One region of the Lactobacillus gallinarum genome, then DNA from elsewhere that is predicted to be linked to it. Evidence: predicted binding sites of a transcription regulator. Region 1 holds the regulator's gene; each other region holds the start of a gene.

The links. Region 1 encodes NrdR, which represses ribonucleotide reductase genes. Its sites were predicted from a motif close to ACACNATATATNGTGT; they were not measured.
Region 2: the regulator NrdR is predicted to act here: its motif matches at 1,318-1,333, upstream of B5E95_RS07620 (deoxynucleoside kinase).
Region 3: the regulator NrdR is predicted to act here: its motif matches at 3,174-3,189, upstream of pnuC (nicotinamide riboside transporter PnuC).

Annotation. Positions count from the first base shown of each region.
Region 1 is NZ_NFKZ01000007.1:62,339-68,140, reverse strand. It holds gene thrS (threonine--tRNA ligase) at 1-1,430, opposite strand, end outside; gene dnaI (primosomal protein DnaI) at 1,721-2,629, opposite strand; gene B5E95_RS04380 (replication initiation and membrane attachment family protein) at 2,661-3,992, opposite strand; gene nrdR (transcriptional regulator NrdR) at 3,995-4,462, opposite strand; gene coaE (dephospho-CoA kinase) at 4,465-5,067, opposite strand; gene mutM (DNA-formamidopyrimidine glycosylase) at 5,064-5,802, opposite strand, start outside.
Region 2 is NZ_NFKZ01000023.1:9,275-15,076, forward strand. It holds gene B5E95_RS07615 (deoxynucleoside kinase) at 1-603, opposite strand, end outside; gene B5E95_RS07620 (deoxynucleoside kinase) at 628-1,275, opposite strand; gene nagB (glucosamine-6-phosphate deaminase) at 1,564-2,283, opposite strand; gene B5E95_RS07630 (aldo/keto reductase) at 2,401-3,228, shown strand; gene B5E95_RS07635 (ECF transporter S component) at 3,335-3,940, shown strand; gene B5E95_RS07640 (ABC transporter ATP-binding protein/permease) at 3,974-5,802, opposite strand, start outside.
Region 3 is NZ_NFKZ01000010.1:22,467-28,268, reverse strand. It holds gene B5E95_RS05245 (PAS domain-containing protein) at 1-606, shown strand, start outside; gene B5E95_RS05240 (hypothetical protein) at 668-958, opposite strand; gene B5E95_RS10765 (cell surface protein) at 1,020-2,951, opposite strand; gene pnuC (nicotinamide riboside transporter PnuC) at 3,226-3,963, shown strand; gene B5E95_RS05225 (SIR2 family NAD-dependent protein deacylase) at 4,177-4,977, shown strand; gene B5E95_RS05220 (exonuclease domain-containing protein) at 4,986-5,802, shown strand, end outside.

The DNA.
Region 1 (5,802 bases):
GCAGTCTTAGTTTGAATATCAAGCTTTGGACCGTAGAATGCAGCTTCACCTTCAGCTTCAACGTAGTCAAGGCCAAGATCATCCATAGCACCTTTAAGCATCTTTTGTGACTTTTCCCACATTTCGTCATTTGCAAAGTACTTGTCAGTGTTCTTTGGATCACGGTATGAAAGTCTGAAGTAGTAATCAGTAATATCGAAGTCCTTGTATACGTCCATGATCAACTTCAAGATCTTAGCAAATTCAGTTTGAACTTGATCAAGTGCTACGAATGTGTGACCATCGTTCAAAGTCATTTCACGTACACGTTGAAGACCTGACAAAGCACCTGATTTTTCGTATCTGTGCATCATACCAAGTTCTGCAACACGAAGTGGAAGATCACGGTATGAACGAATGTGGTGCTTAAAGATTTGAATATGTGAAGGACAGTTCATTGGACGAAGTTCAAGCATTTCGCCATCACCCATGTCCATTGGTGGGAACATGTCATCACGGTAGTGTGCCCAGTGACCTGAAGTCTTGTAAGCATCAAGGTTCATAAGTACTGGAGTGTAAACGTGTTGGTAACCGTCAGCTACTTCACGGTCAATGATGTAGCGTTCAACAACACGACGAATAGTAGCACCCTTTGGCATCCAGTAAGGAAGACCTGCACCAACCTTAGGGTCAACGAAGAAGAGGTCAAGGTCACGACCGATAGTTCTGTGGTCACGTTCCTTAATTTCTTGACGGCGCTTAAGATCAGCCTTTAAATCAGCTTCCTTAAAGAATGCAGTACCAAAGATTCTTTGAAGCATTGGGTTTGATGACTTACCTAACCAGTAAGCACCAGCTACTGACAATAACTTAAATTGCTTAATCTTGCCAGTGTTTGGAAGTAAAGCATCAAAACCAAAGTCAACGAAATCGCCAAGCTTGTAAGCATCAACAGTATCGCCTTCAACCTTAGCAAGAAGTTCGCTCTTGAACTTATCATTCTTGTAAAGGTCTTCAAGTTCTGATTTAGCAATTTGAACGTGTTCAACCTTTTCACCGTTCTTAATTACCTTTTGCATAGCTTTTTCAAACTTTGGTAACTCACCAACTTTAATTTGGTCATCTTTATCGGTGTCAACGTAGAAACCACCTTCATCGGCAACATGTTCACCTAAACGAAGTTCAGGATATTCACGCTTAGCTACAGCTTCAAATACAAAAGCAGCAGTAGCACGTAAAACATCTAAGCCCTCTTCATCTTTATCAGTAATAATAGCAACTTCGCTATCACTATCAAGCTTGAAGTCAAGTGGCTTAATTTCACCATTAACCTTACCAGCAACAGCAGCTTTACCAAGTGAAGTTGCAATGTTGTGAGCTAAGTCAGCAATAGTTAAACTTTCTTCAAAAACTTTCTTTGAGCCATCAGGCAAAGTGATTGAAAAACTCATATTTTCCTCCAGAAAAAATATAATAAAAAAAGTCCCAGTGCGAGAATGCACTGGGACGTTAATTAGCGTGGTTCCACCCAAAATTCAGGTTAGCGTAATCTAACCTCTTTACGGATTGATAAAGGCATCCAACCTAATATTAATAACTTTGGGAATAAGCGATTGGGGTAACTTTCTAATGAAGAACTTCCAGAACAAGGTTCTTCTCTCTGAATCGAAAGCTATCATGTCTCGCTTAATTAACTCTCATTATACGCACGAAACTTTTAGATGCAAGACCTTTTTTAAAATTAATGCAAAGAATTTCTTCGATCGGGTCCAGAAACCACAACTTCTTTAGCTAAAAAACGTACTCGCTGCATAAGTCTCCTAGCCTTTACTGGATCAGTCGCATTACGTGTTTCTTCAAAATGAGATTCTAATGCTTCCATATCAAGATTAGATGAGAAAAATGTTGGTAAAACATTATCCATCCGAGCTTGTAAAATTACACCCAATACGTCATCTCGTGACCATTGACTAAGACTCTCAGCACCAATATCATCTAAAATCAATAAATCACATTCAGACAAACGGCGAATTTCACTTTGCAAACTATTGTCGTCAAAATGACTTGCTAATCCGGCTATAAAAGTTGGCACATGCAAGAACACAACATTTTTATTCATGTTCGTGACCACATAATTAGCTAATCCCGCTAAAATATATGTCTTACCAACACCAAAATCACCTGACAAATATAGTCCCTGAATATGCGGATTTTGCTTATATTTTCTTAAAAAGTCGTAGATCAAAGTTAAAACTTGTTTACGATCATCATTTACATCAATTTCACTCAAACTCACATCATGAAGACGAGTCGGAACATCGATTAGTTGTAATCTTCGCTCGGCAGCTTGCTTGCGATCTTGAGCTAATTTTGCCTTAGTTGGCACATACCGAATATCAATTACTTTACCATTCAAAAATAATTGGGGAGCATACCCTGCCATCACCTTACTCGCAGTATGCTTTTGAGAATAATACTCATACAAGTTAGATATACTATTTCGAATCATCTTTTGATCAATTTTATCTGCATTTGCATGAATAAATGACTGCACATCAGGATCACGCAAGGCTTGTTCTATCAAAGATTGTTCATCACCCAGATTACGCTCTTTTACAATCTTTTTAATTACATTGCCAATTGGCTCCATTTTTTCACCTACTTCCAATTATCTTTGAATCCTATTTATTATTTAAATCTTTAAATAAATTCTTCAATTGCTCGGTAGAAATGCCAGCATCCCTATCAGCCTTTTTCTTACTCCAATCAGTGCCTTTTTCGACTCGCTTTTGATAAGTTCGAACAAATTTTTTCTTACCAAAGCTATTGCGCCGCTTTTTCACATATTGCAAAGCCTGTACGGCTGTAGCCACGCCATGTTGCAGCCAGTCATTGGCAATCTTATAAGCCAAATTAGAACTAACTACTGTGTCATAAGTAAGACATGTATAGGTCAAAATGTTGATTAAGTCTTCAGGCAACCCATACTGGGTGTGCAAATTATTAATAATCTGCTTCTCATTGGCACTAGTTATACCGCCTTTTTGCGTTTTTATTTTATACAAAAATTCAGCGGGTGAACTCTCATTAGCTGCTTTTAACAGCTTTTTATCATGGTCATCCATATCTTTAATCACAGCTAATGCCTTTTTTTGCCCTTCATTTAACTGCTTTTGTACATTTTCTCTAGTATTAGCCCTCTTATAATTTTCCGCTAAAGTATTGCTAATGTCATGCATATTTAAGCTATATGAGCCATGAAGACATGGCAAGCTTTCATCCACAAATTCTTTTTCTGATAAGCCATACGTTTGGATTAAACCACGAATTTGATCTTTATTAAGGTCAATTTCACTAGCTGGAATTTGATAGCGATTATACTCCTGCTTGATAAAATCCCAATCAATACTATCGTGATCATTCACCTTGGCAGTTTCAACTTCATGAATCTTATTTTCTTGTGCGGCTTGAACCACATCACTAGACGGAGTGATTGCTTCATCCCCAGGTAAACGAAAAACATCAAAAAAGTTTGCTGACACGTCTTTAGCATTTTTAATAGGTTTTTCTCTTAATTTTGCTTCTTGAGCAAAAGCATGACTTAAATCATGAAAGGTTGATACACCAACCTTTTCTTTTAATAAACTAGCTAAAAGTGGCGTCGCAAAAAATTTGTCTGCAGCTGGAACTTGCAGCAATTTAAAAACTAAAACATTATTGAATACATTATTAGACAAAAGTGTTTGGACTAATCCCACAGCCTCTAATTTATGCAATGAATCAAATAATTGTTTCAAGCTGCAATCCAATTGCTCTTGCAATGAATATATCCCCTTCGAGTCGGAAATTATGCCATACGGATCATAATTTTGAATCAAAGTCTGATATAGCGCTACTGCTACTGCACCTACTAACGGTTGATATAATTTGATTAAAACTTTTTCATCTTCGGGAAAAAGCTTCACACGATTGGCTACATAATAAAGATGTTTGGGATCAGACGTCTCAAACATGACTAATTGCCCTTACCTTTCTTAGCCATCATGTCTTCCATAGTCTTCATGAAGCTAGACATATCTTTAAATTCACGATAAATAGATGCAAAACGAATGTAAGCCACATCATCAAGATCAGCCAATTCATCCATAACGTATTGACCAATCTTCTTAGATGAAATTTCACTAATGCCTTGCTTTCTTACTTTATTTTCAACATGATCAACCAATTGCTCAAATTGCTCACTGCTAATTGGTCGTTTCTGTCCTGCAGCCATTACACCATGCAAGATTTTCTTGCGATTAAATGGTTCACGCGTACCGTCATTTTTAATTACAAGTAACGGAGCTGTTTCTACTCTTTCAAAAGTTGTAAAACGAAAACCACAATTTTCACACTCTCTGCGTCGTCTGATTGCACGGTTTTCATCACTAGGACGTGAATCAATAACGCGGGAGGCATTTTGATGACAATTTGGACATTCCATAGCTATCCCTCTTCTTTGATCTTAATTAATATCTGTTCTAGTTTATTTTCTAATTCTTTTATTGTACCAGTATTTGCCACTACAAAATCGGCCATTTTTTCTTTTTCAGCTAATGGCATCTGACTATTAATCCGCATTCTTGCTTCCTCGTCAGATAGATTATTACGCTTTTTTAAACGTTCAATCTGTAATTGCTCAGGAAGGGTAATCACTAAAACTCCATTAGCTACATGTTTTTTATCCAATCCCGCTTCAAAATACACTGGTGCATCTAAAATAACAAGAGCAAAATTCTGATATTCTTTTATCTTTGCTACTGTTTTATCGAAAATTAACGGATGCGTCAACTGATTTAATTCAGACAAGGCTCTTTTATTACTAAAAACTAATTGCCCTAATTTTTTACGATTTATTGTTTGGTCTGAATTTAAATATTCTACCCCAAAATGATCTTTAATCGCTTGCCAAGATGCATTGCCGGGTTTCATCAGTTCGTGGGCAATTTGATCACAGTCAATAATCGGAATGTTTTTCTTTTTAAAAAAATCATCAGCAGTACTTTTACCGGTGGCAATTCCACCTGTTAATGCTAAGACATAACTCATTTATAAATCACCTGACAATGAGGACAAAAAGTGGTTCCCCGACCATTAACCTTAATTTTTTCAAATTTAGTACCACAAACTGGGCAGGGCTCACCTACATGACCGTAAACTTGCAATTTACTTTGAAAGCCACCAACTTGTCCATTCGCATTCAAAAAGGAATGAACTGTAGTACCTTGCAGCTTAATTGCTTCGGCAATAATTTTATTAATCTGATCATGTAATTCAGATACTTTTTCCACAGGAATTTTATTGGCCTGACTTAAAGGATGAATCTTGGTTCGCCAAAGAACCTCATCAACATAAATATTACCTAGACCAGCTACTACTGATTGATCAAGCAAAGTGTTTTTGATATTTTTCTTCTTACGCTTTAAGCCATTAATTAAATATTCTGAAGTAAATTTAGAACTATTTGGTTCTACTCCAAGCTTACCAATCCCTGTAGTTTGTCTTTCGGTGCCAGTTAAAATTAGCTGCATCCGCCCAAATTTGCGCACATCATTATACCGCAACGCTGTTCCATCAGTAAAAACAAACTCAACGTGATCGTGTTTATCCTTAGGCGTTTCCGGCGCAGTTAAATGATACTTTCCTTCCATTCGCAAATGAGAAACAATCGTTAAATTATCACTCAAGCGAATAAGCAAATACTTGGCGTAGCGATCAATATCGATAATCTTTTTACCAGGCAATTCAGATAAAAATTTTTCATGATCAGTCGCCACAATTTTT
Region 2 (5,802 bases), on a different contig from region 1:
CAAGACTACTTGCCTGTCGGCTGGATTAGCCATGAAATCTAGTTTATCACCATCGATTTCCATCTTTGGTGAGTAATCGTAATTCTCATACCAAGGCTTGTAATAGCGAAGCAGACGCTTATAGTAGTCTTCTAGAGTTGAGTCATAACTCAATTGTTCATATGGACGACCCCGCTTTTTAATCCGTTTAATCATGGTGTCATATGAAACATTAATATGAACAAGCAAATCTGGATTCTTCTTAGGCATTCTTTCAAGCTCGTTCATCATATTGTGCAGAAGTTCATAGTAAGTATCCACTTCTTCTGAGGTTGCACGACCAATGTCAGCGTTCATTTGGAAGAAGAGCGCATCTTCGTAGATAGAACGATCGAGTACATTATTATCTTCAGTAAGAGCATCTTTAATGCTGTGAAAACGCGTGTTTAAGAAGTATACCTGCAATAAGAAAGCATATTTCTTAGGATCAGCATAAAAGAGTGGCAGAACTGGATTGTCGTCAACACTTTCATAAAATGGCTTAGTACCTAAATATTTGGATAAAATACCTGTTAAACTGGATTTCCCGGCTCCAATTGGCCCGCTTAAAACAATAACTGTCATCACGTTCCTTCTTTTTATTCAGTCTTATAAGTTACCGATTTCGTGCAACTTCTCATCAATTTCCTTCAATACTTCTCTTTGGGCATCCATGCTAGAAACAAAATCAAGTTTGTCACCATTAATAGCTATCTTAGGAGAAGCATCATATTGTTCATACCAAGGCTCATAGTATCTGAGCAATCTAGCGTAGTAATCCTTCAAGCCTGGATCTGTGCTGATTTGTTCAAATGAACGACCACGCTTTTTAATGCGCTTAAGCATGGTATCAAGTGAAACATGGATGTAGATAAGCAAATCAGGCTTCTTGCTTGGGTTGCCTGGCGTATCTTCCATCATGTTTTCAAGCAAGTCATCATAGATCTTAAATTCTGTAGGATCTGCGACCTTGCTGTCAGCGTTCATCTTGAAGAAAAGCGCATCTTCATAGATAGAACGATCGGATACGCTGTTCTTATCTTGAATAGCTTGATTGATTTGAGCTAAACGGTGGTTAAGCAAATAAGTGTTAAGTAAAAAAGTGTAACGCTTCATATCCTTATAATAAAGCGGCAAAACAGGGTTATTATCAACGCCTTCGTAAAATGCTTGTGTACCTAAGTGCTCTGCTAAAATACTGGTTAAACTGGATTTCCCGGCTCCAATTGGCCCGCTTAAAACAATAACTTGAATCACATTCTTTCTTAAATACCAGATATTGGACAATTAATAAGTTTAATACAAGATATTGTGGCACACAAGCTCTTTTTTAATTCTGTTTCACACGAAAAAGTCAAGGGTAGAAATGAAAAATCGGATAGGAATGAAACATAATTCAATTAGAGCAGAGAAATTATAAAAAATGAATTATACTTCAATATTTAGAGCAAAAATGCGATTTAGTGAAGTATAATTCACAAAAATAGCTAGGTCTTCTACGATTGTAGAAAGCCTAGCTTTTCATTTTTAGGGATAAATTGTTATTTAGTTCTTGTATTTGTCGTCTAGTTCTTGAGCTGCAGCCTTATCAACGATGATAGTTACATCAGGATGTTTTTGTAAAATTGATGCAGGCACTTGTTCAGTAACTGGTCCTTCAATCATTTCTTTGATTGCTTGTGCTTTCTTTTCACCGAAGGCCATTAATACTACTTTTTTGGCTTGCATAATGTTGGCATTACCCATACAAATTGCACTCTTAGGTACTTCATCTTCGTTGTCGAAGAAACGTGAGTTAGCTTTGATTGTATTTTCAGTCAACTTAACTTCATGAGTACCAATGTCAAATGGAGTGCCAGGTTCATTAAAGGCAATGTGACCGTTACGGCCGATACCTAATAGTTGCACGTCAATTGGATTATCTTTGATAATTTGATCGTATTCTTTGCAAGTAGCAGCAACATCTTTAGTCATGCCGTCTGGAACGTAAGATTTCTTGAAAGGCTTTTTGTCGAATAAGTGCTTGCGCATGAAGTAGTGGTAACTTTGAGGATTATCAGGTGTTAAGCCAACATATTCATCAAGGTTAATGCTAATTAAGTTTGAACAGTTAAGATCACTGTTAGTAAAGTTTTGATAAAGAGTTTCAGGGGTAGAACCGGTAGCTAAACCTAAAACTTTAGCACCATTTTTGATTTCATTTTCAAAAATCTCGAATGCTTTTGCTCCACCTTGAATTTTGTTTTCAGTAACAATAATTTTCATTTTAAAGCCCTCCTTTACTGGTCTAGTCCATTATAAAATGGAATAGACCATTTTGTCAATTGGTAAAATGAAAATCACAGAACTATGTTAAAATTTGAGTAAAGGAAGTGAATACGGATGGATTTTGAAAAGTTAACAGGCTTAGGTATAGGTACTTGGGGGATTGGTGAAGATCCCAAAAATAAAAAAGATGAAATTGCGGCCATTCGCTATGGTTTAGATAATGGCTTGAACATTATCGATACAGCAGAAATGTATGGTGATGGCAAAAGTGAAGAGCTGATAGGCGAGGCAATTAAAGATTACGATCGTGATAAATTGTTTTTAATTTCAAAATTCTATCCCTATCATGCGACTCCTGAGCTAGAGAGAAAGAGTCTGGAAGCTAGCTTAGAGAGATTAGGTACTGATTATTTAGATTTATATTTATTGCATTGGCGCGGTAATCATCGTTTATCAGACACGATTCGCGGTTTGCAAGCTTTGCAAAAAGAAGGATTAATTCGTCACTGGGGCGTTTCTAACTTTGATACGTCTGATATGAAAGAATTATTTAGTGTGCCTGGTGGAACAGAATGTTTTGCTAACGAAGATCTCTATAATATTAAGGAACGAGGCACAGAGTTTGATTTGCAAGACTGGCAAACAGAGCATGGCGTCAGCTTTATTGGTTATTCTCCGTTTAATTCTGGAGCAGGAGACACGATTAGAATTACGCAGAATTTGAAGATCGTGGCTCGCGATCATGGTGTAACACCGCATCAAATTATGCTTGCTTGGACTTTGCGCAATGGCAATGTGTTGGCCATTCCAAAAAGCAGCAGTATTAAACACATGAAGGAAAATATTGCTGCTCAAGAAATAAAGTTAACTGATGACGAGTTAAGGTTAATTAATAGTGATTTTCCAATTCCAACGGAGAAAACTCCTTTAGCGGTAATTTAAGTAAAAAATAAAAGACTTGTTTCATGTGAAACAGGCCTTTTTTGCTGAGAAAAAAATCTGACTATGGTTTAATTAGTAGTATCTTTTTAATGAATTGGGGATAAAAATGAGACGAGAAGAAACGAGACGCATGACCATTACTGCAGTTTTTGCAGCTATTTTGATCATGCAAACTTTCGTACCGAATATTGGTTATGTGCGAATCATTCCGGCCTTGCCTGCAATTACCACGATTCCGATGACAATTGCGATTTATGGTACTTTGATGGGCCCTAAGGCAGGTTTAGGATTTGGATTATTTTGGGGAATTACCAGATTAATCGTTGCATATACGCAACCTGGAGATATGGTCAGCTTGATGCTGTTCCAAAATCCAGTAATTTCTGTTGTGCCTAGTGTTTTAGCAGGCTTTTTCCCAGGCTTAATTTCCAAAGCAATGGGCAAAACCAATTATGCCAAGTTAGGCTACATTTTGAGTGGAGCAGTAACTTCATTGACCAACACGATCATGGTAATTTTACTGACAAGTATTTTCTTTATGCATGATCCAGCTAGTCTGCTTCATTATTTAGGCAACTATAATTCTAGCACGCCGCTGATTCTGATTTTGATTACAGCGCTAGGTGCAAATGGTGTGATTGAAGCAATCTTCACTGCATTAGTAGTGCCGGTGATTGTTACACCACTTAATTTAGTGTTGAAAAGAGCGTAAAAAACAGCGTTAGTAATTCTAACGCTGTTTTTCTTATTCGCTTCTAAGCGCGATAGCCGCGTCCTTTTTAGCTGCCATTCTAGCAGGGATGTGACCACCAATTAAAGTTAATACGGTTGAAATAATAATTAAAATCAACGCAGCTTTTGGATCAGGCTGAGCAACATTAGCTAAATCGGTAATCTTATAAATCACGCTGTTGATTGGGAATGTTAATAGGTAAGCGATGAAGACACCGAGCACACCAGAGAAGACACCTAAGATGAAGGTTTCGGCGTCAAAGACGCGAGTGATATCTTTCTTGCGAGCACCTAAAGCCTTCAAGACACCAATTTCCTTGGTTCTTTCGAGAACTGAAGTGTAGGTTAAGATACCAATCATGATCATTGAAGTGATCAATGAAATTGCGGCAAAGGCAACTAGGATAGTCGTAATACCGCCAAGCAAACCACCGGTCATAGTCGTTACGGCACTAGACATATCGGTGTAGATGATCTTGTCGGTCTTCTTTTTGCCCTTGTTCCACTTATCAAGGTAATCAAGAACCTTGTCCTTGTCATCAAAGTTGTTAGGGTAGATCATGATGCCAGTAGGGATGCTTGAACCACCTAAGGTTTGCATGATCATCTTCTTTTCATTAGCCTTCATGCTTTGTCCAGTTAAAACACTGCGGTTAGACTTCTTTTGAGCCTTCACGATGGCAGAATTCTTGTTGTCGTTGATGACATCTTGAGAAAGCTTGTCGCTATATGCGATTCCCGTTGATAAAAGAGCCATCGAATCTTCATTCTTAGGTCTAATTACCCCAGTTAGCTTCAGCTTGGTACCGCCGTTGTACATTGCTGAATTAGCTTTCTTAGGAACAAACATCCCCGTAGGTAATTCTTGGTAGTAGTCATTATTATCAACGATACTGAATTCTTTACCGATTAGCTTACTAAATTTAACACGTTCTTTGTTGTCGACATCAAAGCCAAGGTTCTTCAAAGAATTAATGTTAACGGTATTTTTATTGTCGGTTACTAAAACGAGGTCAGTAGTTTTGCTTGGCCAATGACCAGAGAGCAACTGATAATTTTGCTTCAAGAATGAGCCCTTCTTTTTATTTAAAGCGGTAGGAAAAACAGAGGAACCAATTCCCATCGAACTCATTGCCTGTGAGCGCATTGCTGACATCGACGCACTTTGATCAGGATCTGCATTTGAGAATTGAACGCGCTCTACCTTGCCATTGACTTTAGAAAGCAGGTTTAAATTAACTGCTCTTTGATAGGAAACATTGTTGGCATAGTTAGGATTGATCTTTTTAATGTAGTCAACGTACTTTTCAGTGATTTTGTTAGTATGCTGCGCTTCCTCACTAGGATCCTTTTTCGCCGTGACATAGCCCCGATTTTTAACATTTTTATCTGAATCTTCGTGGTTATTCATCGAAGTCATATCAGTAGCCGTCTGCGAGATTGCAATCGGGTACTTGGCTAAAGCCTTACTCATGGTTGTATTAATTTGCTTTTGAAAACCGTTAGAGATCGAAAGCACGACAGCAATAGAAATAATGCCGATACTGGAGGCAAAAGCAGTTAAAATAGTTCGACCTTTCTTGGTCATAATGTTGGTAAAACTAAGCTTAATTGCGTTCCAGTAAGACATCTTGGTCCGCTTTAGATTGAAAGTATCTTTTTCATCCTCTGGCTTAAAGGACTCGGAATCATGTTGAATCTTGCCATCTTGGAAATTGACGATTCGAGTAGCGTATTTTTCAGCTAATTCCGGGTTGTGCGTAACCATGATGATTAAACGATCCTTAGAAAGCTTCTTGATCAATTCCATGATTTGTACAGAAGTCTCCGTATCAAGCGCAC
Region 3 (5,802 bases), on a different contig from region 1:
AAGGTTCACGCTGCAGAAGGTGATGACTATGTTAAGCTTGATTCAGGTCTTTTGACAGTAAATCAATTGAATTGGATGCTTCGTAATACGATTGGTGAAATGACCTTTGTTGACGATAATAATCAATTCTTGTGGTACAACCGTCCAGTCAATCCAAATGCAAAGATGAAAGCTAAGCGTACTCCTGATCAAGTTGGGGATAACATGGGTGCAGTTCACCCAGATGTACGTGACGTTATTCCTAATGCTAAGAAGGTTGTTCATGCATTGCGTGAAAAGCAAGATGGTCACGATGATGTTTATATGCCCGTGCCAACCGGTAACTTAAAGCAGTTGGTTTTGCACTACTATAAGCGTGTGGAAGATGATAACGGCAACTATGCTGGTATTTATGAATGGGTACAAGATTTGTATCCATTAGTTAAGTACTTCTGTGAAACTACTGGTCAAAAATTGGTAGTTGATGATGACGCAACAACTGGTGCAACTTATCGTAGAAATTCTGATCCAGATGCAGTCAGTGGTGCTTCTACTAAGGCTGAAAAGGTAGAAAAAACTAAAAAAACAGAAGAACCAGATACTACAACAGGTGCTTCACAACATTAATATTTATCAATAGAAAAACTCATCAATTGACTCAATTTTAGAATCATTGATGAGTTTTTTGTTAATTAATAGGATTGATTTCTTTTACTGCAATCATTATTTCTTCAGTAGTGTTATCGCTAGTGATGTCGTGCTGTGGATATGCAAAGTAAGGAACTATTTGATGATTTTCAGGAATATTTGAATCGATAATTTCTTTTAATCTTTTGTTGCTAATAAATATTGCAGCATTAGCTGGTGCAGAATAATATGCACCAACTTTATTACCATAGGGATCGTAATAATTAATCTCTAAACAGTTAGCTGAATTAATATTTTTAGTAATAGAAGAATTTTGTTCGCTTTTTAGCATATTAAAGCCTCCACTTTATTAATGCGGTTACATTTAAATCTATAGTAACAGTAATTTTTAGTTAATTTTTCTTGTTGATGAATGAGCCTAATGCCGTGATTGTTGCAGCAATACTTGCTAAAACAATGCCTGTAGTAATGAGGTTAGTCTTATCTTCACCAGTTTCTGGAAGTCCAACTTCTTTTGAGGTTTCAGTTACATTTTCATTTTCTACTTCTGCTTTCGGTTTAGTTGTTGTTTCACTAGATTTCTCGTTTACAGCAGTAGGAGTTACCATAAACTTGGAAGAAGTTACTTCTTTTTGATTTTTTTCGATTACATTTTCAGGAAGTGGAGCAATAGCTTCTTCTGTTGATTCTTCTCCAGCTGGTGTTTCATTTTCATCTGTACCATCTAGATCCGATACATCTACAGTTAATGGAGGAGTAAAATCTTCTGTATTGTCAGGAGTTTCCTCTGGTTTAGGTTGTGGAGCAGGAGTATCTGGAGTTGGATTTTCAGGCGCCGGCTCTGGTTCAGGTTCAGGTTTAGGCTCCGGCTTAGGCTTTTCAGGTTCTTCAAATTCTACGAATGGTGGTGTTAAGTCCCAACGGTCTGTTTCACCACTAACAGTAACTTTGTTACCAATAATATTACCGTCAATGTTAACAGCATTTGTAATATGAGCGTTGGTTGCTAGAATACTTCCCAAATGGTAGTCTCCAGCAAAATGTAATTTATTAACATCTGTACCGAAGTTCCAGAGCAATTTATTAAATTGATTTGGAGTTTCAGAAGAACCGCCAATATTATTACCATCAGCATATTCCAGTACAAGGTGAGTTTGAACTGTTAAATCTCCACCTTGAATATTAATTACATTTAAAATAATCATTGGAGCTTCAGCACCAGCAGGAATACCTTTGATCGTAATATTACGTTTGTCGCCTGAAAGGTGTGCGGCATCAATTGTTACATAAATAGGTTCCTTACTGTCGCCAGCATTCTTTATAGCCTCAGAAACATCGATCCAACTATTGTTGAGATCATTAAAATCGGCTTTAACTCCTTCGGTCTGTGCTTGACTAGCCCAGTTATCTGACTTTTGACTTAATTTATCTAGTTCGCCTTGAATATCAATTTTTTGATCGGCTTGAACAATGTGGTTATAAGAAATATCTACTTTTCTCCAGTCAGGTTTTTCTGCAGTTCCATAGTTAACTTCAATTGCTCCATCATTCTCAAATGAACGGTATTCAATGTCTGGTCCAAAGATGACTACTTTGTTGTCACCATCGATTTTGTTAAGTCCATTGAGATTGCCAACATAGTGGATATCACCGTTGGTTAAATTATTGGTTGCATTTGAATTGGTACCAAAATTTGTACCAGAAAGTTTATCTGCAGCAATATTACCTGCAATATGACCATTTTGGGTCACTTCATTACCGAAAATATGGAAGATACCAGCGATACCTAAAGGATGTTTATCTGCCAAATCTTTAATATGATTTGCCAATTCTTCCTTGGTCATTTCATTGATATTTGGTTTATCTTTTTTATTTGTACCTTCTTTAGAAGTATTAATATTATTATTTTGAGATACATTTTCTTCAGATTTTGAATTTATATCTTCAACTGGAGTAGTACTTTCAGCTTCTTCTGTTTGAATTGGTTGCTCAGTATTTTCAGAGTAATTAGCTGAAACTTCAGTATTATCAGTAGTTAAAGTGTTTGCTGTATTATTTTCTACAGGAACATTTTCTTCTACTACTGAAGTTGTATCACTTGTTACTTCATTTGAAGTTGTATCACTTGTTACTTCATTTGAAGTTGTATCACTTGTTACTTCATTTGAAGTTGTATCATCAGTCATTTCATTTTGAATTGCTTCAGAGGCTGCTGAGACAATTGGCGCACTAGGACCAGCTAGTATGCCGAAACTTAATAACACTGCAACAGCACCCTTAGCCAATTTGCGAATAGCAAATTGCGTTTTCTTTGTCTTGAACATTTTTAGTATCTCCGTAGCACATAATTAATATATTCTTTTTCTTTTTTGTATGCATTATATGACATAGTGTCACTTATGAAAATAAAAATAAAAGCGCTTTAAAAAAACTTAACAAATAAAAAATTATGGTACTAACGCAAATCAAAAAAATGTCAATCCTTGTATTTAATTTTGAGTCCACTATACTAGATAACGATGCTTTTAATAAAAAAAGCGGATAAGGCACAATATATAGTATTGTGAACCTAAAATAAAAAGGGAGTAGTTTGTTTATATGGAAAGACACGAGAATTATTTCGTTTGGCTATTTAATCAATTAAAGGGATGGCCAATACAAAATTATTGTTTATGGTTTTTTGCTTTTGGTTTTCAATTAGCATTACTTATTCAAGCTAAGGTTACCAGCGTAACTTTAATTACTTTTATTGGTACTTTATTAGGTACGCTTTGTGTATTGGCAATTAATGCTACTAAGGCAATTAATGGATGGTTAGGATTAGTATCAGCAGCTTGCTTTATTTATGCAGGTTGGTCAGCTAAGAATTATCTTTCCATCTTTGAACAAATTGCTTATATTGCAACTTTGGACTTACCAGTTATTTTGTCAGTAAAGTCATGGAATAATGATACTAAGAACCATTTGAGAAAATTTGGCTCAAAAGAATGGATCATCGCTATCGTTGGTACATTGGCTGTTTACTTAGTATCAGGCTTCTTAATTGGTAAGTTCACTAATGATCCACGTCCTTGGGTTGATGCTATCAGTTTTGCTATTTCACTTACTGCCGGTATCATGTGCTTCATGCGTTACAACAACCAATACTTCTGGTGGACTGCAAGTGGTATCTTTCAACTTGTTCTTTGGGGAATCACTTACGCACAAGGTGATGCCAACTTGGCTATGGCTATCAACTCATTGATTTATGTCATTAATGATGTTTTGGCATTTACCGTTTCACCTTGGTTTAACATGGGACGTCGTCATGCTGGGCTTAAAGAAATTTCCAAATAATAAGATTTAAAAAGCAGCGCAAAAAACGCTGCTTTTTTATTATGGTAGAATTAAACAAAAAAGTTGAAGAATAAGAAAATCAGGATGAAAAGCATGGCTTGAGCAAGAAGTACAAGCTGCAGGTTATAATGGAATCAATGATGTGTTCTTAGGTGAATACATCGATGGACAATTACGTTTGACCGGTTATTCTAAATAAGAAAAGAGATAAAGATGGCAGATTTTACTAAGGTAAAAGAATGGATTAAAGATGCGGATGCAGTGATCGTTACTGCAGGTAATGGCATGGCTAAAGAAGAAGGATTGGACATCTTAAGTGAAGAAAACTTCGATGACCAGTTTGGCAAAATTGCCGACAAATACGATGTGCATACAATTGGGGATGCCCTTGATAAGAAATTCGAATCTTGGAGTGAACAATGGAGTTTTTGGAGTGAATTGGTGAATGAATATTCTCTTCAATACGAACCTGGTGAAACGATGCAAGCTTTAAAGAAACTTTTGCAAGATAAGGAATACTTTATTGCAACTAGTACTTTTGCTCACTTTTTTGAAAATGCTGGTTTTAATGAGAATCACATTTTCAATGTCTTTGGCGATTGGACCAGAATGCAATGTTCTAGTGGTATTAACCATGGACAAAAAGATGATCGTGAAGTAGTCAAAAAATTTTTAGTGGGTGAAGGTGAAGTGCCAAAATGTGAAGATTGCAACAGTCCAATGGAGTTGCACATGCCGCTTAATGCTAACTTCTTCCCTGATACAGATGCTAATACTCGTTTTCGTTGGTTTTTAACTGGTAATGAAGACAAGAAAGTTGTAGTTTTAGAGCTTGGCGTCGATGAGACTAGTCCACAGCTTCTTGATCCAATGGTTAAATTGGTAGAACAATTTCCAAATTGGAAGTATGTAGCAGCTGATTTGGCTGATGAAGACATGCTAGATGATTTGAAGAAGAGATCAGCAGGCTTTGCAACTAGCTCGCGTGATATGTTGATGAATTTAACTAAATAGGGTGAACGATGAGTATTTACGTAAAAAACGGGGTTTTGCATGTAGATGGTGCACAAGATAAACTCCGGCAAAAGGGACAAGAAAAACCAGACTTTTTGTCTAATTACACAATGCTTGATATTGAAACAACTGGTCTTAGTCCTTTCCGTGATCGGATTACCGAACTTGGTGGGGTAAAAGTGAGAAATGGTCAAATTGTTGATCAATACACTAATTTAGTAAAATTCCCTAAAAATAATAAAGTTCCTGCTTTTATTACTAAATTAAACGGAATTACTGAAGAACAGTTAGTTAATGAGGGAATTCCTGCAGAACAGGCAATTAAGGAATTTCGTGAGTTTATCAGTGATGACATCATTATTGGTTATAATGTTAACTTTGACTTGAACTTCTTATATGATCTTAGTCAAAAGTACAACTTGCCAGTTTTAAATAATGATTATGTCGATGTGCTTCGCCTAGCAAGAGTATATTATCCGCGCCAGCATAATCGTTTGATTGACTGCATGCAGCGTGCGGGAATTGCTCAAGTAGAACAGCACCACGGCTTGGCAGATTCTCTTGATACAATTAAGGTGTATAACGACTTTAATCAGCATTTTACGGAGGATTTATTAGAGCAGGCAATTGGCAAAATTAAGAATGTCGATTTAACTGGGGATGAAGTTGATTGTTACCAACTTGGGTTCCGTAATCCTGTTCAAGATAAAAATATTGTTTTATCTGGTAATTTACACATGTATCAGCACGATGCGGAAAAAATGATTAACAATATGGGTGGTCAACTTGATCAAAATGTAGAAAATACTACGAATTATTTGATTA